Regions from separate parts of the Arthrobacter sp. Z4-13 genome, predicted to be linked through region 1. Evidence: predicted binding sites of a transcription regulator. Region 1 holds the regulator's gene; each other region holds the start of a gene.
What was found. Region 1 encodes LexA, which represses DNA repair genes until DNA is damaged. Its sites were predicted from a motif close to TCGAACANNTGTTCGA; they were not measured.
Positions count from the first base shown of each region.

Region 2: M1E07_RS11620 (DUF6504 family protein) is a predicted target of LexA. The motif match lies at 3,407-3,422, and genes of this name have one in related genera.
Region 3: M1E07_RS00525 (LexA family protein) is a predicted target of LexA. The motif match lies at 3,187-3,202, and genes of this name have one in related genera.

Region 1 covers NZ_CP096459.1:1,365,942-1,372,733, reverse strand. The annotation lists gene hisH (imidazole glycerol phosphate synthase subunit HisH) at 1-479, opposite strand, end outside; gene hisB (imidazoleglycerol-phosphate dehydratase HisB) at 476-1,102, opposite strand; gene M1E07_RS08105 (histidinol-phosphate transaminase) at 1,163-2,281, opposite strand; gene M1E07_RS08100 (LysM peptidoglycan-binding domain-containing protein) at 2,505-2,861, opposite strand; gene lexA (transcriptional repressor LexA) at 3,231-3,965, shown strand; gene M1E07_RS08090 (ATP-dependent DNA helicase) at 4,038-6,095, opposite strand; gene hflX (GTPase HflX) at 6,088-6,792, opposite strand, start outside.
Region 2 covers NZ_CP096459.1:2,149,172-2,155,963, reverse strand. The annotation lists gene M1E07_RS11655 (lipoate--protein ligase family protein) at 1-624, shown strand, start outside; partial or broken gene M1E07_RS11650 (zinc-binding dehydrogenase) at 634-768, opposite strand; gene M1E07_RS11645 (mycoredoxin) at 969-1,226, opposite strand; gene M1E07_RS11640 (SOS response-associated peptidase) at 1,356-2,117, shown strand; gene M1E07_RS11635 (VOC family protein) at 2,156-2,578, opposite strand; gene M1E07_RS11630 (chorismate mutase) at 2,598-2,918, shown strand; gene M1E07_RS11625 (hypothetical protein) at 2,937-3,326, opposite strand; gene M1E07_RS11620 (DUF6504 family protein) at 3,460-3,798, shown strand; gene M1E07_RS11615 (DNA polymerase III subunit alpha) at 3,795-6,792, shown strand, end outside.
Region 3 covers NZ_CP096458.1:107,800-114,591, forward strand. The annotation lists gene M1E07_RS00500 (hypothetical protein) at 29-262, shown strand; gene M1E07_RS00505 (hypothetical protein) at 501-653, opposite strand; gene M1E07_RS00510 (ArsR/SmtB family transcription factor) at 1,134-1,460, shown strand; gene M1E07_RS00515 (cation diffusion facilitator family transporter) at 1,457-2,296, shown strand; gene M1E07_RS00520 (DsbA family protein) at 2,293-2,961, shown strand; gene M1E07_RS00525 (LexA family protein) at 3,216-3,647, shown strand; gene M1E07_RS00530 (Y-family DNA polymerase) at 3,640-4,938, shown strand; partial or broken gene M1E07_RS00535 (hypothetical protein) at 4,975-5,283, shown strand; gene M1E07_RS00540 (IS110 family RNA-guided transposase) at 5,531-6,739, shown strand.

The DNA.
Region 1 (6,792 bases):
CCGGAGAACAGCTTTGACCCTTCGGGAACCTTGACGGTGTTCCAGCCCATGTGCGGAACAACTTCCGCTGGAAGGAGTTCAACCTTGCCGGGCCATTCGCCGATGCCTTCAGCTTCCGTGCCGTGTTCCACTCCGGCCTCGAAAAGCACCTGAAGGCCAACGCAGATACCCAGGACGGGGCGGCCGCCGGCGATGCGGCGGCCGATGAGGCGGATGCCGTCCACGGCCTTTAGCTCACGCATCACGGTTTCGAAAGCGCCAACCCCCGGAACCACCAGGCCGTCGGCGTTCAGGACGTCCTCGGGCTTGGAGCTGAGGATCACCTCCGCACCTGCGCGTTCGAGCGCACGCACTGCTGAGCGGACGTTACCTGAGCCGTAATCCAGGACGGTTACCGTGGGCTTCCCCTCGGGCGACGGCAGCTTTTGTGAAGCCGATGGATCGATGATGGCGCCGTCCCGCAGCACCTGGCCACTCACAGCGCACCCTTGGTGGAGGGAATGCCCTCAACACGCGGATCGGATTCGACGGCGGCGCGAAGGGCCCGTGCGAACGCCTTGAACTGGGCCTCGACGATGTGGTGCGGGTCCCGTCCGGCGATGACGTTCATGTGGAGGCAGATCCCGGCGTGCAGGGTTATCGCCTCAAACACGTGGCGGGTGAGCGAACCGGTGAAGTGACCGCCGATCAGGTGGTACTCCTGACCTGCGGGCTCGCCCCCGTGGACCAGGTAAGGGCGGCCGGACACGTCAACCACCGCGTGGGCCAGTGCCTCGTCCAAGGGTACGGTGGCTTCGCCGAAGCGGCGGATTCCTGCCTTGTTTCCCAAGGCCGTGCGCAGCACCTCTCCGAACGTGATGGCAACGTCCTCCACGGTGTGGTGGACATCGATGTGGATGTCCCCGGTGGCTTTCACCGTCAGGTCGATCAGCGAGTGCTTGCAGAGCGCTGTCAGCATGTGGTCGTAAAAGGGCACCGAGGTGTCGATGTCCGAGATGCCGGTACCGTCAAGGTTGATCTCCACGAGCACGGAGGATTCGCTCGTGGCACGCTCCATGCGCGCAGTCCGGGCCACGGCCGCATTGGATCCGGTGGAACTCATGGTCAAGTGTCCTTTGGGAAGAAGGAGTGGTTCAGGGCGTCGAGCGCCGCTGCCTCAAGTCTAGGCCGGAAGCCTGGACTGGCCGGCAAGGATGCTTTCCAGGGAGGTCAGGAACGCTGTGGTTTCCGTCTCAGTGCCTGCGGTCACCCGAAGATGGCCGGGGATCCCGACGTCGCGGATCAGGACACCGGTGTCGAGGAGTTCCTGCCAGACCTGGTGGGGATTTTCCAGTCCGCCGAAGAAAACATAGTTGGAGTCGGAGGCGGCGGGCTTGAGGCCCATCCGGATCAGCTCAGCCACAATCCGGTCGCGCTGCCTTTTGATGTCTTCAACATCGGCCATCAGCGCTTCACGGTGCTGGAGGGCGGCGAGGGCAGCGGCCTGCGTTATGGCGGACAGGTGGTAAGGCAGGCGCACCAGCCGCAGTGCATCCGTAACCTCCGGAGCCGCAGCCATATAACCGAGGCGCGCTCCGGCCAGGGCAAAGGCCTTGCTCATGGTCCGCGAGACGATCAGGCGCTCCCTGCCGGGCAGGAGGGTCAGGGCGCTGGGCGTTCCGTCATGCGCAAACTCGTGGTACGCCTCATCAACAATGACGATTGTCTGGCTCGCTTCGCCGGCCTCATACACAGCTTCAACTACGTCGAGGCCCAGGCCCGTTCCGGTGGGGTTGTTCGGCGAGCAGAGGAATACGATGCTGGGCTGCAGCTTCTTCACCTGCAGGGCCGCGGATTCTGCACTCAGGCCGTAGCCGTCAGCCCGTTCACCCACAATGTATTCGGTGTCCGTGCCGCTGGCCAGCAGCGGGTACATGGAGTAGGTGGGCGGAAAGCCGAGAGCCGTACGGCCAGGGCCGCCGAATGCCTGGAGAATCTGCTGGAGCACTTCGTTGGAGCCGTTGGCCGCCCACACGTTTGACTCATCGAGCCCATGCCCCAGGTACTCCGCCAGCGCCTTCCGCAGTTCGGTGAATTCCCTGTCCGGGTAGCGGTTAAGGCCGGCCGCGGCTTCTGTCACTGCCGCACTGATGGCCGCCTGCACATCTGCCGGGACACCGTGAGTGTTCTCGTTGACGTTAAGGAGGATGGGGACATCCAGCTGGGGCGCGCCGTAAGGGGTGAGCCCACGGAGGTTGCTGCGGAGGGGTAGCCGGTTAAGGCGCTCTAGCTGGTCATTCACCTGAACAGTTTAGTGCCCGGGCCGGGCACCGGAAAATATGACAGCCTCTTGTTCGCGCTGAGCATGTCCCCCTGCGGGCCTTCAGCACACTTTCGTGGGTGTCGTTTCGCAGCCGATTCCAGCGCGGCTCTCCCGCGGCCCGCTTTTCCCGCGGGCGGGGTTTTCATCGCCGACATTCCCAGCAGCATTTTCGGCGGGAGCGTTTCAACAGCGACTCCGGCTGCTACCGGGTGGGAACGTACAGCTGCTGCCCCGGCAGAACCGAGCCGGCGGTCAGGTTGTTGAGCTGGACGATGTCCGCCACAACGTCCCGTGCGTCCCGCTCCGGGGCGACGCTTCCGGCAATGGCCCACAGGGACTCCCCTGGCTGCACGGTAACGGTAACGGCTGGCGTAAAGGACAAGTCCGCTGCCGAATCGGAGGCCCTTGCCGGAGCGTTGAAGAAACCGGCCAGGGAGAGCAGCAGGGCCGCCAGCAGGACCAGGGGAATTCCGATCAGGACGATCTTCCCACGCCGGGTCAGACGCAGGGGCGGGAGGGGCGTACGACGCTCCGCCGGCCGCTGGTCCGGCCCGGACATGAGGTGATGCACCGAAAATGAATCCTGCGAAGCAGATGTTGCTGACATGACGTAGCCCTCCTGGACCGTTTTGTGCTGCCCGATGTCCACCTCCACACCCGCCGGCTTCTAAAACCCTTGGTCCGGGTCTTCGAATGCCTGCGCTCAGAGTAGAACAAATGTTCGAACTTTGCTTTTACAGTTTTAGCACCTATCAACGAACAATGTCGAGACTCGCTAGAACAAATGTTTGAAAAAGCAATGCGGCTGGCCTAGCTTTGAAGAAAAGAACAACCACTCGGAAGTTGATCAGCAGGGTCTGACAATTACGGCGTGAACTTCAGGTCCGGGCTACAAAAGTCCGGGGCAACCGAAAGGCATTGGGCGAATATGGCAGCAGCAGCCGCCGGGGGCAGGGCAACCTCCCAACCGAAGAAGAGCGCCAAGGGCCTGACGCCACGGCAGAAGAAAATCCTCGAGACCATCCAGCGCTCGGTCGTTGACAATGGGTATCCTCCGTCGATGCGGGAGATCGGGGACACCGTCGGCCTGGCGAGTCTGTCCAGCGTGACCCACCAGCTTTCGCAACTGGAAAAGCTTGGTTACCTCCGGCGCGACCCCAAGCGGCCGCGTGCCATGGAGGTGCTGATGCCGCTCACCCTGGATGGCGGTTCGCCCAAGCAGGCAGTTGAGCCGGCTCCTCTCCTGCCGGGCGGCAGCGGCAGCGTCACCGTGCTTCCCACGGCTATGGACACTGCCATGGTTCCCCTCGTGGGCCGGATCGCTGCCGGTGGTCCCATCCTGGCTGATCAGGTGGTGGAGGACGTGCTGCCGCTCCCCCGCCAGCTGGTGGGCCAGGGGGAACTGTTTATGCTCAAGGTTGCCGGTGATTCCATGGTGGACGCCGCTATTTGTGACGGCGACTGGGTGGTGGTCCGCCGTCAGGCGGACGCGGCCAACGGAGATATCGTTGCGGCGCTGCTGGATGATGAGGCCACCGTAAAAACCTTCCGCCAGCGCGACGGCCATACCTGGCTGCTTCCCCAGAACACCCAGTACGAGCCCATCCTTGGCGACCACGCCACCATCATGGGCAAAGTTGTGTCGGTGCTCCGCTCGCTCTAGGACGAGCCCAAGCGTCCGGGCCCTGGCGGCCGGGCCCTGGCGTCCGCGCCCAGGCCTTCCGGAGCGGCACGCTCAAACCTTTTCCTTGGCCAGCCTCTCCAGCGCCGCGATGGCCGTCTTCCTGTCCGTCGTGGACCAGAATGGCGGCAGGGCACCGCGCAGGAACCCGGCGTAGCGTTCGGTGGCCAGCCGGGAATCCAGCACCGCCACCACACCTTTGTCCCCGGTTGACCGGATCAGCCGTCCCGCACCCTGTGCGAGCCGGATCGCAGCGTGGGTGGCCGAGACTGACATAAAGCCGTTGCCTCCGGCCTGCGCCACCGCCCGGGACCGGGCGGTCATCAGGGGATCGTCGGGCCGGGGGAAAGGAATCCGGTCGATCACCACCAGGCGGCAGGACCCGCCGGGAACGTCCACGCCCTGCCACAGGGACATCGTGCCGAACAGGCAGGTGTCCGGTTCGTCGGCGAACTGCTTCACCAGGGCCGTCATGGTGGAGTCGCCCTGGCACAGGATGGTCATTCCCAGCTTTGGCCGCAGCGCCTCGGCCGCTTCTTCTGCCGCGCGCCGGGACGAAAACAGGCACAGTGCCCCGCCGTTCGAAGCCCTGACCAGGGCCTCCAGTTCGGCCAGTGATTCGGGGGACACTCCACGGCCGGGCTTGGGAAGGTGCCCGGCCACGTACAGGATGCCCTGCTTGGGATAGTCAAAGGGCGATCCGACATCAACACCGGTCCAGCTGGGCGCACCCTCGCCCACCAGCCCGAGTCCGCCTGCGGCGGGCTCAAAGGCCGACCCGATTGCCAGGGTGGCGGAAGTCAATACCACGGTGTGTCCCGCGAACAATCCCTCCCGCAATCGCCCCGCTACCGAGAGCGGAGCAATATTGATCAGCGCGGGCGCTGTCTCGTCGGGCTGGGAGTACCCCTGCTGGGGGTCAAAGGAACTGGCGCGGGAGAACCACACCACTTCCCGGTTCTCGCGGGCGGCGAGGAGCCGTTCGCAAAGTTCCAGGATGAGCATCAGCCGGGAGCGCGCGAGTTGCCGCCCGCCGTCGGCAGTGGTGCTGCTGTCCCCCTTGGAGTCTGAAAGCGCGGCCCGGCAGGCCTCACGCAACTGGTCCACGCAGTCCAGCTGCTCATCGTTGAGTCCATTGGGGAGCAGCCCGTTGGGAACTCCCGCGAGGGCAATTTCAAGGTTGGCAGCGGCCGCGTTCAACGCATCCACGGTGATGGCGGTGTGCTTGCGGGCGCCGGCGGCCGCAGCGTGGACCATGGCCACCGAGAGCTGTCCGGAGACAGCGCCGGTAACCCTGTCCTGCAGTTCGTGGGCCTCGTCAACCACAACGACGTCGTACTCCGGCAGCACAGCCAGGCCCTCAAAGGCGCTGACGGCGAGCATGGCGTGGTTGGTCACCACAACATCGGCTTCGGCGGCGTCTTGCCGCGCAAGCTCACTGAAGCACTCCGCTGCCATGGGACACTTCTGGGCGCCCAAGCATTCCATCGACGTGACGGAGACCTGCCGCCAGGCCCGGTCGGTGACGCCGGGCAGGAGCTCGTCGCGGTCCCCGGTGGTGGTTTTTTCGGCCCATTCCCGCAGGCGGACCACTTCCTTGCCCAGCTGGGAGGCCGGGCCGCCCACAGACGCAGCAAAGTGCGGGACGCTGGTGTCCTCGCCGAGCGAAAACAGCTGGCCCTCTGCGGGCTCTTCGGAGGGAAACCCGCCTTCGAGTTTATGGACGCAGACGTAGTTGGACCGGCCTTTGACCAAGGCTACTTTCACCGGCCGGTCCAGGGCCGGGGTAATGGTCTTCAGGAGCCGCGGAATGTCCCTGCCCACAATCTGTGTCTGCAGGGCAAGCGTTGCGGTGGACACCAGGGCAGGCTTGTCGCTCTCCAGTGCGTGGGCTATCAGGGGTATCAGGTACGCCAGCGACTTGCCGGTACCCGTTCCGGCCTGAACCAGCAGGTGGTCGCCGGTTTCAATGGCCCGGGCCACCTGCCTGGCCATCTCATGTTGTCCGCTGCGGCTTTGGCCGCCCATGCCGGCAACGGCGCGGTCGAGCAGCTCGATCACGAACTGCTCGCCGGCCGTGCCTGTGGCTTCGTCAGCCACGAGGTCAGTCATTGCTGACGAATGGTTCCAGTTCAGCCGCGAGGCCTTCCCGGACTTTAACAACTGCCCGGGTACCGGCTTCATCATGGTCAACGCTGATGATCTCGGCGTCGGACTCGTGCAGCTTGCTGATCAGGTCCCCACGGTCGTACGGAATCAGCAGTTCGAGCTTGACCGACGGACGCGGAATCGCCTCGCTGATCGCCTGCAGCAGCTCGGGGATGCCCTCCCCCGTGCGCGCCGAGACCACAACGTGCCGCGCTTCGCGCTGCTTCAGCCGTTCCACCACAAAAGGATCGGCAGCGTCAGCCTTGTTAAGGACGATGATCTCCGGCACCTTGCGGGCGTCCACTTCGCTGAAGACCTTGCGGACTGCAGCGATCTGGCCCTCGGGGTCCGGGTGTGAAACGTCCACCACGTGCAGGATCAGATCGGAGTCCGCCACCTCCTCGAGGGTGGAGCGGAACGCCTCCACCAGCTGAGTGGGCAGCGAGCGGACAAAACCGACGGTATCCGCCAGCGTGTAGCCGAGACCGTCAGCAGTTTCGGCCTTCCGGACCGTGGGATCAAGAGTGGCGAACAGTGCGTTCTCCACCAGCACCCCGGCGTCCGTCAGGCGGTTCAGAAGCGAGGATTTGCCGGCATTGGTGTACCCGGCGATTGCCACGGAGGGCACTTCATTACGACGACGGTTGGCGCGTTTCGTCTC
Region 2 (6,792 bases), 780 kb from region 1:
GGCCCCACGTTGCGGCTGTACCGTCCTGCCCCCACCGTCGCCTTCGGCCAGCGGGACACGCGGCTGCCGGGCTTCGGCGCAGCGGCGCAGGCCTGCCGCGACAACGGTTTTGAGCCGCTGGTCCGCCGGGCGGGAGGGCGCGCGGCTGCCTACCACCAGGGAACCCTAGTGGTGGACCACATCGAACCGGACCCTGACGCCATCGCCGGATCCAAAAGCAGGTTTGGGTACTTCGGCGAACTGTTCGCCGAAACGCTGCGCGGCGTAGGGGTGCGGGCAGCCGTGGGAGAAATTCCGGGTGAGTATTGCCCCGGGGAATACAGCGTGCACGGTTCGGCTCCCGCCGGCGGCGCGCAGGTGAAGCTGGTGGGCACCGCCCAGCGGGTGGTATCCGGCGGCTGGCTGTTCAGCTCCGTCATTGTGGTGGAGGACTCCGCCCCCATCCGCAAGGTCCTCACCGACAGCTACGCAGCCTTGGCGCTGGAATGGGATCCCGCCACCGCGGGAGCCGTCAACGACCTCGTGCCCGGGGTGGACGTCGCCGCCGTGGAGGACGCGCTGCTGGCCACCTACGCGGGCCACGCCGCCCTCAGGACCGCCGCCTTCAGCAGCCTGGGGGCATGACCCGCACGGTTGCACGGGATCGGTGCCGGAGGAGCCAACGGTGTGGGTGGCGCCGAGCTCCTTGGCCCGCTCGAGCTTCTTGGCGTCAATGTCCACGGCGATGATGGTGGTTGCGCCGGCGAGCGCGGCTCCTGCAATAGCGGCCGTGGCCTCGTGGCTCAGCAGGAACGGGAAATCGTCGCTGATGCCGCCCAGCTTGTAGTGCAGGTCCATGCGACAGACGGCATGCGGATGGTGCAGATACGCAAAACGGGACCAACATTGAAAATGCTGGTCCCGTTCTGTGTATCACACGCCCCCGACGGCGGGGCGCCTGCTGCCGAACCTCTGGTCCGGCCTGCCGGCTAAGCTGCGAGGCGGGTCTTGACCTCGGCAGCGGAAGGGTTGGTGGCCGCGGTGCCGTCCGGGAAGAGGACGGTGGGCACTGTGCGGTTGCCGCCGTTGAGCTGCTCAACGAGATCGGCGGTGCCTTCCACTTCCTCGATGTTGATCTCGGTGTAGCCGATGCCCTGCGCGTCCAGCTGCTTTTTCAGCCGATTGCAGTAGCCGCACCAGGTGGTGGAAAACATGGTGATCGTGCCGGATTCGGGAGTGAAGTCCACGGATTTCTCCTACGTGTCGCTTACGGTTTCATTCCTGACAACGGTAGCGTGCAGCCCGGTATTCCCAGCCACTGAGCCCCGCTGCCGCCCCTGGATGACAGCTTCTGCCGCCGATGGCATGCTGGAGCCATGTGTGGACGCTATGTGATGGCACGTGCCGTGGGGGACCTCCTGGCCGAGTTCGACGCCGAGCTTGAGGAGGAGGTGGCCATCCCGCCGTCGTGGAATGTTGCGCCAACTGACGACGTTCCCATCGTCCTGGAGCGGCTGATCGATGAGGGTCCGGAGCGCCGGCAAGTGCGCCAGCTGCACGTGGCGCGATGGGGACTGGTTCCTTCCTGGTCGAAGGACCCCGGTATCGGCTCGCGGATGATCAACGCCCGGAGCGAATCGGTGTTGGAGAAGCCCGCGTTCCGGAAGGCCATCCAGTCGCGGCGGTGCGCTGTGCCCGCAGACGGCTACTACGAATGGAAACAGGGGGCCGGGAAAGCGAAGCAGCCCTACTACGTGCATCCGGGGGAGGGCCGCGGCCTGGTTTTTGCCGGGCTCTATGAGTGGTGGAAGGATCCAACCTGGCCGGCGGGGGAGCCCGGCGGCTGGATGCTTTCCACGTCAATCCTGACAACTGACACTCCACCGCCCGGCAGCGAATCAACTGTCTTCGGCAAGCTGACCGCGCTGCATGACCGGGTGCCGCTGCCGATGGACAAGTCCACTATGCAGGCTTGGCTCGATCCGGAGGCTGACGACGCCGCGGCGCTGGTTGACCTGGTGCGGTCCGGAGTCACGGACGTGGCATCAGACTGGCATGTGGATTCAGTGGGCAAGGAAGTGGGCAACGTCCGCAACAACGGCCCGGAGCTGATCCGCCCGGTGGAAGCCCTCTTCTAGGCCGTCACCACAGCAGCCCGCACCAGCGTGCCGAGAGGCTAAACGGTGACCGTCCCGGCGTCGTCCACCGCCCACGTGGGGTTGTACGCCACCTCCCATCGGAAGCCGTCCGGGTCTGCAAAGTAGCCGCTGTAGCCGCCCCAGGGCTGGGTGATGGGCTCGGCGATCACGGCTGCTCCCGCTGCGGCAGCCTCTTCCATCACACGGTCAACGTCCTCTGTGCTGGGGACGTTGTGGCTGAGGGTGATGCAGGGGACAGGGCCGGGCTCGCTGACGCCGGCATCGGCCTGCATCTGGCGGACGTCCCACAGCGACAGCACCAGGCCGTGGTTCACCTGGATGAACACCACATCCCCCGTAAATTCCCGGTGGACGGGCCAGCCGAGGCCCTCCACATAGAAGGTGCGGGACGCCGGAACGCTGCGGACGCCTAGTGAAATGAAGTCGACTCTTGGCTGCATGGTTCGATACTGTCAGAGGATGGCAACAATTCAAGGGAACGATAGAGACGCACTGGCCGACAAGGAACAGCTCGCTGCCGTCCGGATTGCTGTTGACGAGGTGGATGACCAGATTGTCACCCTCATTGCCCGCCGTGAACGGCTGATCCGGATTGCCGGAACCCTCAAAGGTGACGACGCCGAGGTCCGTGCCCCCGGCCGCGTGGAGCGGATTATCGAGCACGTCCGCTCCGCTGCTGTGAAGAAGGACATTGACCCGGACATCGTTGAGTCCACGTACCGGGCCATGATCTCAGGCTTCATCGAACTCGAACTCCGGGTCCACAAAGAGAACAGCTGAGCGGTTTCTGCCCAGCTGTTACAGGTTTTCCTCCACCGGAACACCGGACTGGAATTCCCGGCCGTCCGCTTCGCTGAAGCCGGTCATTACGTGCCCTTTGCCGAGCCCATTGATGGCCGCGAGCGGGAAATTGCCGGTGATGGTGTTGCCGGAGTGGCTGACGCCTGAGAGATCGTAGTTCTCTTCCGTGCTCTGCTCGTGGTTGAAAGAGAAGAAGGCAATCGCCTCTCCGTTCATGAATTCAATGCCCAGGCGCCGCTGCGATGAGTAGTCCGGACTGGCAGCCACAAGCCCCACCACGTAGGCACCGGAACCGGGGATATTGCCGTCTATGTCGAAGGTGGCCACGAGTGTGGAGTCCTGGGCTTTGATGCTGACCTGTTTGAGGAGTGCGTCATGGGTGCTCATGGCACAATCCTGCTCCCTGCCGATCGGTCCGTCCACCCCCGCCTAGGATTTGTGCCGCCGCTGGCTTAGACTTGAAGTATTCGAACACATATTCGAATGTGTCCTGATTACTTATTCTGTCCGGGAGGTGCGCATGGGGATGTTCAGCGAATCCGTGGACGTTGCGTGCAATCCGGATGGCCAGCCGGTAAGCCTTCTGTGGGCAGGACGGTCCTATACAGTCTGCGCCGAACCTGTCCGATGGTACGAGCGCCGGCAGTGGTGGGCCGAAGAAAACCGTGCACCGCTGGGAACCGGTCCTGGGCTGGTGGACCACGAAATCTGGCGGATTCAGGTGCTTCCATCCGCTGCAGGTCCCGGACCGGTAAGGGATCAGGAAGAACCACTCACCCTTGACCTGACCCGCCATATCCGCAGCGGCCGCTGGCGGCTCCTGCGGATCCATGACGCCCTGCGCCCCCGAACAGCATGAGCTTCACCCACCTCCACGTCTCCACTGCCTTCAGTGCCCACTATGGCGTGTCCTGGCCTGAGGAACTGGCGCAGGCTGCGGCTGCTGACGGGGCAACCGCGCTCGCCTGCACTGACCGCGACGGCCTCTACGGGACCATCAAGCACCTGAAGGCCTGCATGGCCGCTGGTATTGATCCCGTCGTTGGCGTGGACCTGGCGGTTTATGACGACGACGGCGATCACCGCACCCAACTGACGGGCCGTGTGGTGGTGCTCGCCCGAGGCAACAACAACGGGGCCGGGTACCGTGCACTGTGCCGGCTGGTGTCAGATGCCCATGCCCGCACTTCAGGGAAGTCCGGGGGGACAGTGCCGGTGGCGGTGACCAGGGCGGAGCTTGCCTCCCGCACCCTGGACCCCCAGACCCTCAAACCCGTGCTGATGGTCCTGATCGGGCCGGATTCCGACGTCGGGCGTGCCATGGGCGGCCGCCGGTACCTGCGCCCGCGGACGCTTTTCAAGCAATGGGTCGACGCCATGCCTCCCGGAACAGTGGTGACCGAGATCGTTTCCCAGCTCAGCGCCCCGGGCGCGCCGCTGAGCACCTCGCATGCCGTCCGTATGCTCAAGCTCGCGGAAGAGCACAAAGTACCGGCCATCCTCAGTAACGCGGTGAGGTACTGTGCGGAGGACGGAGCCGCCACCGCCGACGTCCTGGACTCAGCCCGGACCCTGAAATCGCTGCCGGAGCTGGCCCGGGAACCCATGCTGCAACCCAACGGCCAGGGCTGGCTGAAATCCGCCGGCCAGATGCTGCAACTGGGCAAGGAAATTACCTCCGCCGCCGGATATGGTGCAGCAGACCTCAAACAGCTGATGGCACAAACCGAGGCGCTCGCAGATCTGTGCAGGATGGACCCCGAAGCCGATATGGGCTGGAAGCAGCCGGTAGTGCCGGAAGCTTCAGTTATCGGAATCAGCCAGGATCCGCACCTTGAACTGGTGCAACGCTGCCAGGCGGGAATCGGGAGGCGGTTCCCGGGGCTTTCGGGCATCCGGGAAAAGGACATGCGGCACCGGCTTGAGCACGAACTGGGCATCATCCAGAACCTTGGGTTCTCTTCCTACTTCCTTACCGTTGCCGAGGTTTCCCGCATGATCCAGGACATGGGGGTAAGGGCAGCAGTCCGCGGTTCAGGTGCATCAAGCCTGGTCAACTATCTGATCGACGTCAGCCAGGTAAATCCCCTTCAGCATGACCTGATTTTCGAGCGCTTCCTTTCCCGGGACCGCGCCACCCTGCCGGATATAGATATCGACGTCGAAAGCGCCGAACGGCATAACGTCTACCGCCGGATCTTCGAGCGCTTCGGCGCCGAGCGGGTCACGCTGATGAGCATGCAGAACGGGTACCGGGCAAGAGGTGCAGTGCGGGACGCCGGCATGGCTTTGGGCATGGACGACGGAGACGTGGGGGATATTGCCAAACAGCTGTGGCGGTTCTCAGCCCGGAAGTTCCGGGAAGCACTGCAGGAAAAGCCGGAACTGAGGGAGTTTGCGGGCCGGGTGGAGCAACGGGACACCCACGGCAACCAGCAGCTTGACCTGCTGGTGGACCTTACGGAACGCCTTGACAGGTTGCCGCGGCATATTTCAATGCATCCATGTGGAGTAATCCTGGGGGACGCAACCCTGCTGGACCGCACTCCGGTCCAGCCCAGCGGCCTGGGATTGCCCATGAGCCAGTTCGACAAACACGACATGGACCCCATGGGCATGCTCAAGCTCGATGTCCTGGGCGTCAGGATGCAAAGCGCCATGGCGTTTGCGGTCCGGGAAATCATCCGCATCCACCCCTCAAAAAAGGAAGTGGTGGCTGCAGGGGGCCATCCTGCCGGGCAGGACGGGTCCGGCCCGGATTACATTGCAGAAAACGGGCACATAGACCTCAACGCCGTGCCTTTGGATGATGAACCGACATATGAGCTGATCAGAAGCACCCATACACTGGGATGCTTCCAGATCGAATCCCCCGGCCAGCGGGAGCTCGTGGGGAAAATGGCCCCGCGGGAGTTCAACGACCTCATTATTGATATCTCCCTGTTTCGCCCCGGTCCCATGAAATCAGACATGGTCCGGCCCTTCCTGGAACATCGGCATGGCTTCGCCCCAGAGGTGTATCCCCATCCCGACCTCAAGCCCGTGCTGCAGGAAACCCACGGTGTGACCGTATTCCACGAACAGATCCTGAGGACCTTTGACGTGATGACAGGTTGCGGGCTTGCGAAAGCTGACGAGTTCCGCCGGGCGTTGAGCAACGATATCCTGGAATCCCAGGTAGAGACCTTTTTCCGCCGCGAGGCAAAAGCCAAGGGTTACTCGCCCGACGTCGTTGACAAGGTCTGGGGGACCTTGAAATCCTTCGCCAGTTTTGGCTTCTGCAAGGCCCATGGTGCTGCTTTTGCTGTCCCCACCTACCAATCGGCCTGGCTGAAGGCCCACCATCCGGAGGCGTTCCTTGCCGGCCTGTGGGAACACGACCCCGGCATGTACCCCAAGCGGCTCCTCGTTGCCGAGGCCAGAAGGATGGGCATCCCCATCCTTCCGCTGGACATTAACCGCAGCGGTGCCGAATACCGGGTGGAGCGCGTCCGGCAGGGCCCTGATGCTGGAAGGCTGGGGATCAGGCTGAGCCTGGCGGGAATCTACGGCATGTCCGGTACGGAAATGAAACGGATTGTGGCAGGCCAGCCGTATGACTCCCTGGCAGACCTCCGGACGCGCTCGCGGTTGAGCAAGCCAAGCATCAAACGCCTGGCCCAGCTCGGGGCGTTTGACTCCCTGCACCGTGAGGCGGGCGGGATGGCCAACAGGGCGGACCTGGTCCAGCACCTGCAGCAGCTTCAAAGTGCAGGCAGCGGGCGGAAAGGGGTCGAAGTTCTCGAGGGGCAGCTGGCTCTGCCCCTCGGCGATGTGGAACTGCGCAACGTCAAGCCAGGCCTCCCTGAACCTA
Region 3 (6,792 bases), on a different replicon from region 1:
GGCGGGCAACACGGCTGGTTCAATAACCGTGGTTGAGCCGCAGGCGGAGGAACCGTTGACGCCAGAAGAGTTGGCGGAGCTTCAGGAGGCCTGGGCAGAACTTGCCGAAGCGGCTAAAGGTTCCGGCGCGAACAGCCTTCACGCCTGTACCCGTACCGGCAAGCCCTGGCAAAAAGACCCCGCGGCCGTGCGCAATATGGCGGCGTTGCTGCGCCACGTAAGGGATGAGGACACAACGCCCGGCACCGAATCGGCCGGGTAGGGCCGGGCCAGCCCTGGTCGGGCGGCCCAGCCTGCGCCAGGCCTAGGTTTCCTGGTCCTTCCGGACCTTGGAGATGGCGCGGTAGGCGGTGATGGAAGCTCCCAGCGCTGCCAGCGAGAGCACGAAGTTCACGATCGTCAGTGGTTCCATGAGGGTTTCCTTATCGTCGAGTTGAACCTAGGCTAAGAAGGAGCCGGTGGCCGCAACCATTCACGGTCACGACCACCGGTTTGAGTAGCTACACCTTCCTTGCTTTACGCTTACGCTTCCGAGTGACCGCTCGGGAGCGTTTGCTCGTTAAGAGCGCGTTCCGCGTGGAAAGCAGAGCGATGACCGCTGTCGCCAGGCTCACGACCGAAGTCGCGAGCTTGATCAGTTCGTCGATGCTCATGTAGCCACCTCCTTCCTGCCCCGCCGTGCGAGGCCCCCACTGCTCCAGCCGGTCGAGGGTGGGCCGTCAACCCCGAAGAGCGCACGGGCAGGTCCGCGAAATAAGGGAGCGCAGCGACCGCGTGGACCTGGACGGGAGCGTGGGTTGACGGGTCGGGCCCCCGGACGGCTACGATCAGTGGCCTTGTACGGAGAACAACCCAGCCACATGTAAGGCAAAAAAGACGCTTTTACTGCCGAAGCGAAGCGCAGGACCGGTTCCTGGGTGGAGCGCAGCGGAGCCCAAGGCTTGAGGGAACGGGTTATGCCCACTGGCGGGCAGGTGGAGCCCTCCGCACAGCTCAAAGCTGTCCCCATTGGGTATAACCCGTTCCTTTATATGGGTAACCTGCGCAATAGCCTTTGGACGAATAGCGCTTTGCTGGCAGGGGACTTGTATACAGGTTTGCGTGAATACATCCCCGGATGTACTTTAGGTTTTATGGAAACGCTCACGCAGGCACCCGTGCTGGCCCGGTTCGGCTACGCGGTCTCGGACCCTACCCGCGCCCGGGTCCTTCTCGCCCTCTCTGATGCCCCCGCATACCCTTCCGACCTTGCCGATTCCCTTGGGGTGTCGCGGCAGAGCATGTCGAATCATCTGACGTGCCTGCGCGGCTGCGGGCTGGTGGTGGCGGTCCCGGACGGGCGGCGTACCCGGTATGAGCTCGCCGACGCCCGGTTGGGCCATGCCATCAAGGACCTGATCGGTGTTGTTCTGGCCGTTGACCCGGCTTGCTGCGCCCCGGACGGGGAGTGCTTCGCATGACGGCGCTGCTGCAGGCGCCAAGTGCCGAGCGCCGGGCCGTGCTGAACCTCCGGATCCGGATCTTCGCGGCCGCGACCATCACCTACAATCTCATCGAAGCCGTGGTGGCCCTCTGGGCAGGGAACGAGGCCGACTCTGCCGCGCTGACCGGTTTCGGGCTGGACTCGGTCATCGAGGTGACCTCCGCCGTGGCGCTGTCGTGGCAGTTCTCCGCGAAAGACCCTGAACGGCGTGAGCACCTGACCCTGCGGATCATCGCGATCTCCTTCTTCGCCCTCGCCGCCTTCGTGACCCTGGACGCCGTCCGGTCACTGACCGGCGGAGAAGAGGCCCAGCACTCAACCCCTGGCATCGTGATCGCGGCGCTGAGTCTGGCGATCATGCCTGTCCTGTCTTGGGCGCAGCGCCGGGCAGGGCGTGAACTCGGGTCCCGCACCGCCGTGGCGGATTCAAAACAGACCCTGCTGTGCACGTATCTTTCTGCGGTCCTTCTGGTCGGGCTGGTTCTGAACAGCACCTTGGGCTGGTGGTGGGCCGATGCCGGCGCCGCCCTGGTCATCGCCGGCATCGCCGTCCGCGAAGGCATCAACGCCTGGCGCGGTGAAGCCTGCTGCGCCATCCCCCACAACCACGACGCCCATGGCCATGAACACGGCTCAGAACACGATGACTGCTGCGCAACCGCACCCAGCGGCGCAACCACAGCCACCTCCCTGGCAGTATCGGGGGCACCTGTTGAAGCGGACCAGGAAGCTGCCTGCTGCGCCGGCTGCCAGGCCGATGCCAACCCGGCCCCGGTCACCCTGACCCTCGGGACGAACCCGGTGGATCGTTGAGCGCCGTCACGACCGCCCGGAACGTCCGGATCGCGATCTGGACCATCCTCGCAGTCCTACTCGCCACCGGCGTGATCTGGTACGCGATGTCTACAGCGAACAAGCCCGCACCCACAGCGCCGGCGGCAGCTTCCGACGCGCAGCTCGTTCGGGACGACAGCCACCGCGTTACCAGCCCCTCGACGGAGAAGGCGCAGCTGGTGGAGTTCCTGGACTTCGAATGCGAATCCTGCCGCGCCGCCGAACCCCTCGTGCAGGAGCTCAAGCAGGAATACGGGGACCGGATCACGTTCGTCCACCGCTACTTCCCCCTGCCCGGGCACGCCAACTCCGGCACCGCCGCCCTTGCCGTGGAAGCCGCCGCCCAGCAGGGCAAGTACGAGCAGATGGCCGCCAGGCTCTTCAAGACTCAACCGCAATGGGGCGAAAAGCAGGACTCCCAAGCGGCTCTGTTCCGAACCTATGCGGAGGAACTCGGCCTGGACATGGTCGCCTACGACACAACAGTGGCAGCGGAAGAGACCAAGGAACGCATCCGCCGCGACATTGCTGACGGAAAATCCCTCGGCGTTACTGGGACCCCGACATTCTTCCTCGACGGAAAAAAGCTGACCCTAAACAGCGAGGAACAGTTCCGCCAGCTGCTCGAAGACGCAGCTCGCTAATCCACGCTTGGATCCCTCCCCGCCGCACCGAAAACTCAACCGAACCCACCTTCTGTCACGATTTTCCTGATCAAACGCAGGAACAAACAGAAGCGTTCAGCATCAACTGGATGATGGGATACGCACCGACAGCTATTCCTCAATCGAAGCAGCCCGCACATCCTGCATCGGATGCAATTGCGCAACTTCGCCCGGCTGTCGGCCCTGGAGAGTACACTGATTAACTCGAACATATATTCGAATAAAGGTGTGTTGTGGGCGTGATTGTCGGTCCCCGCGTGATAGAGGCGGGAGTTTCGTTGTTGTCGGTGCTGGTGTCCCCCGTACCGGTTGCGGCGGGGTTTCCGTCGCCGGCGCAGGACTACTTCGATGGCCGGATTGACCTGAACGCGCACCTGATCAAGGACATCACCAGCACCTATGTCGTGCGGGTGTCTGGGGAATCCATGGAAGGTGCCGGGATCAGCGACGGGGATGAGCTGATCGTGAACCGGGCGCTGGAGCCGCACGACGGGGCTGTGGTCGTCGCGGTCCTGGACGGGGAGCTTACGATCAAGCGGCTGCGGATCACCCCGGAAGGGGTGGTGCTGCAGGCGGAGAACCCGGCGTACCCGGACATCGAGGTCCCTGCCCTGTCGGACCTGACCATCTGGGGCGTAGCGACCAGGTGTTTGCATCATGTCTAAGCCGGCGCTGATGCGGCACATGCCGCAGATCGCGCACGTGGACGTGAACTGCTTCTACGCCTCCGCGGAGCGGGCGTTCGACCCTTCCCTGGAAGGCAAGCCCGTGATCGTGCTGTCCAACAATGACGGCTGCGCGGTCACCCGCTCCCCCGAGGCAAAAGCCCTGGGCATCGGCATGGGCGACCCGTGGTTCAAGCTCGCCCCACGGGCAAAGGAATGGGGCCTCGTCGCACTGTCCAGCAACTACGAACTCTATGGCGACATCAGTGCCCGGGTGATGGAACTGCTGGGCCGGTACTCGGCCTGGCTGGAGGTCTACAGCATCGACGAGGCCTTCCTCGGCGTCAAAGGCACCCCCGTCGAACTGGCCGCGATGGGTCGGTCCATGAAGGCGGCCGTCCGGCGGAATGTTGGCGTTCCCGTCTGTGTCGGGATCGCGCCGACGAAGACGCTGGCGAAGCTGGCCAACAAGTGGGCGAAGAACAACAAGGCCTTCGCCGGGGTTTGCCACTGGGACTCCGTCCCCACCGCGGAGCGTGAGGCCCTGCTGGGCCGGCTGTCCGTCGAGGAAGTGTGGGGCATCGCCGGACGGCTGACCAGGCGGCTGAACGTGATGGGCATCTTCACCATCGCGGACCTGGTCCGGGCCGACCCGGTCGTGATCCGGGACAAGTTCAACGTGGTCATGATGCGCACCGTCCTGGAACTGCAGGGAACCCCCTGCATCCCCATGGAGGAAGAACGGATCGGGCGGGACCAGCTGATCTTCTCCCGCTCGTTCGCGAAACCCATCACCACGGCCGCGGGGATCAGGCAGGTCATGTCCGTGTACGGGCAGCAGGCCTCGGCCAGACTGGCCAAACACGGGCTGCAGGCCAAGGTCCTCACCGCGTTCGCCGGAACCTCCCACTTCAACCCCAACGACACCTCCTACCCCTCGGTGTGCGTGCCCTTGCCGATGCCCACCGCCGACCCGGTAATCCTGACCAAAGCCGGGCACGCCCTCCTGCCCCGGATCGTCGAAGGCGTCCGCTACGCCCGGGCAGGCATCATGGTCACCGACCTGCACCCCACCGGCAACCAGGCACCCCTGTCACTGTTCGAAAACCCGCACGAGGAACGCCGCATCGGAACCCTGCTCGAAGACGTCACCCGCCGGTACGGCCGCGGCTCCATCGGCCTGGGGCACGGTGGGATCCGGGGCGGGCCGGACTGGACCATGAAACGGGACATGCTCTCCCCCAGATACACCACCCACTGGGACGAACTCCCCCTCGTCAAAGCCGCCTAACCAGCTCTCTGCGCCACCCAGGAAGAACACAAGCACATGACCATCACCCCAGAAGCCCCTACCCTCAACGCCCCGGTGGACGTCCGGTTCACCAAGGCCGGCACTCCCCTGGCCGTTCGCTACGACGGACGCATCTGGGCTGTGACCGAAGAACCTGTCCACTGGTTCACCAGGGACTCCTGGTGGGAGACCCGCCGAAGTGTCCCCGTCGGCGTCGGAAACGTTGTGGACATCGAACACTGGCGTGTTCAGGTTCGTCTGGGCGGCTCGGACTCACAGCTGCGGACCTTTGAACTGCGCCGCGATCCCCTCTCGGAGCAGTGGCTGCTGGAAGCCATCACTGACGGTAATGATGGAATTGGTTGTGTTGCTGGTGTGGCTCTATCACTGACTGACGCTCTCCACAGGAAGGAGGGCTTGTCTTCCAGTTGATCTGTCCACCGCAACACAGCTGCAGTTAACGCGGCGGCCTGGTGGACATGACTTAATAGGAGCCTGTTCCGAAGAGTCCCATTACCGTCTTGTCTGCCCACCCGGCCGGCGTGCCCATCTTTGTCCCATCGCACGCAACGGAAGGAAGGGCAGTTTCATCATGGCAAAAGAGGATGTGAAAGTCATCGCCGGGATCGACACCCACGCAGACACACATCATGTGGCCCTGATCAGTGAAACCGGCAGGCACCTTGCGGACCAGGAATTCCTGGCTGTCAGTTCCGGGTACCGGAACATCGTGGAGTTCATCACCAGCTTCGGCGCCGTCATCGCCGCCGGCGTGGAGGGAACCGGCACCTATGGCGCCGAGCTCGCCCGGACCCTCACGCAGGAAGGCATTCAGGTCCGGGAGGTCATGCGTCCGAATCGGCAAGGACGACGGCTGAGAGGGAAGTCGGACTCGCTGGACGCCTACCAGGCCGCTGAGTCGGTGCTCGCAGACCGTGGCACTGCCATCCCGAAGGCCCGCAACGGGGCAGTCGAATCACTGCGCGTCCTGCGTGCCGAACGAAACTCCGCGATGCGGGCCCGGGTTGCTGTCATGACTCAGGTCCAAAGCATTCTGGTCGCAGCCCCCGAACAGCTCCGTGCACGATACCGTGGTCTGGCCGCCACCTCGATGATGGCAGTTCTAGAGAAGACCCGACCGTCCGGGGACCTGTCTGAACCGGTGAACGCCACGGCCATTGTGCTCAAGCGCCTCGCGATCCGTTACCGGCATCTGGATGAGGAACTGGCCCTGATAGATTTGGAGCTCGACGCGCTCATCACCGTCCACGCACCGATGCTTCGAGACCTTCAGGGCGTCGGAACGGAGGTGGCCAGCCAACTGCTGGTCACCGTGGGCGACAACCCGGAACGGATCGCCACAGAAGCTAAATTCGCCGCTCTTGTCGGTGTCGCACCGGTCCCTGCATCCTCAGGAAAGAGGACTCGGCACCGGCTCAGCCGCGGCGGGGACCGGCAGGCCAACAAAGCTATCCACCACGTTGCGCTAGTTCGCATGATGAGCGACACCCGCACCAGGACCTACGTCGCCAAACGACGGCAGGAAGGTAAGAGCACAAGGGAAATCATGCGCTGCCTCAAACGCTACATCGCTCGTGAGATCTATGACCAACTCAGGCACCCCCAACCGGCGCCCGACGCTGGTGCACTCCGGGCACTGCGCAAGACGAAGAAAATCACACTGCAGGCCGCCGCAGATGACCTCCATGTCTGGCCATCTTCCCTGTCCCGGTTGGAGCGCGGACTGACCCGCGACGACGTGTTCCACCGCCGCTATGAAACCTGGCTCCGCGAACATTGACGCCTACAGGAGCTTAATCCGCACGGATTGTGAAAGTACCGCGGGCGCCATCA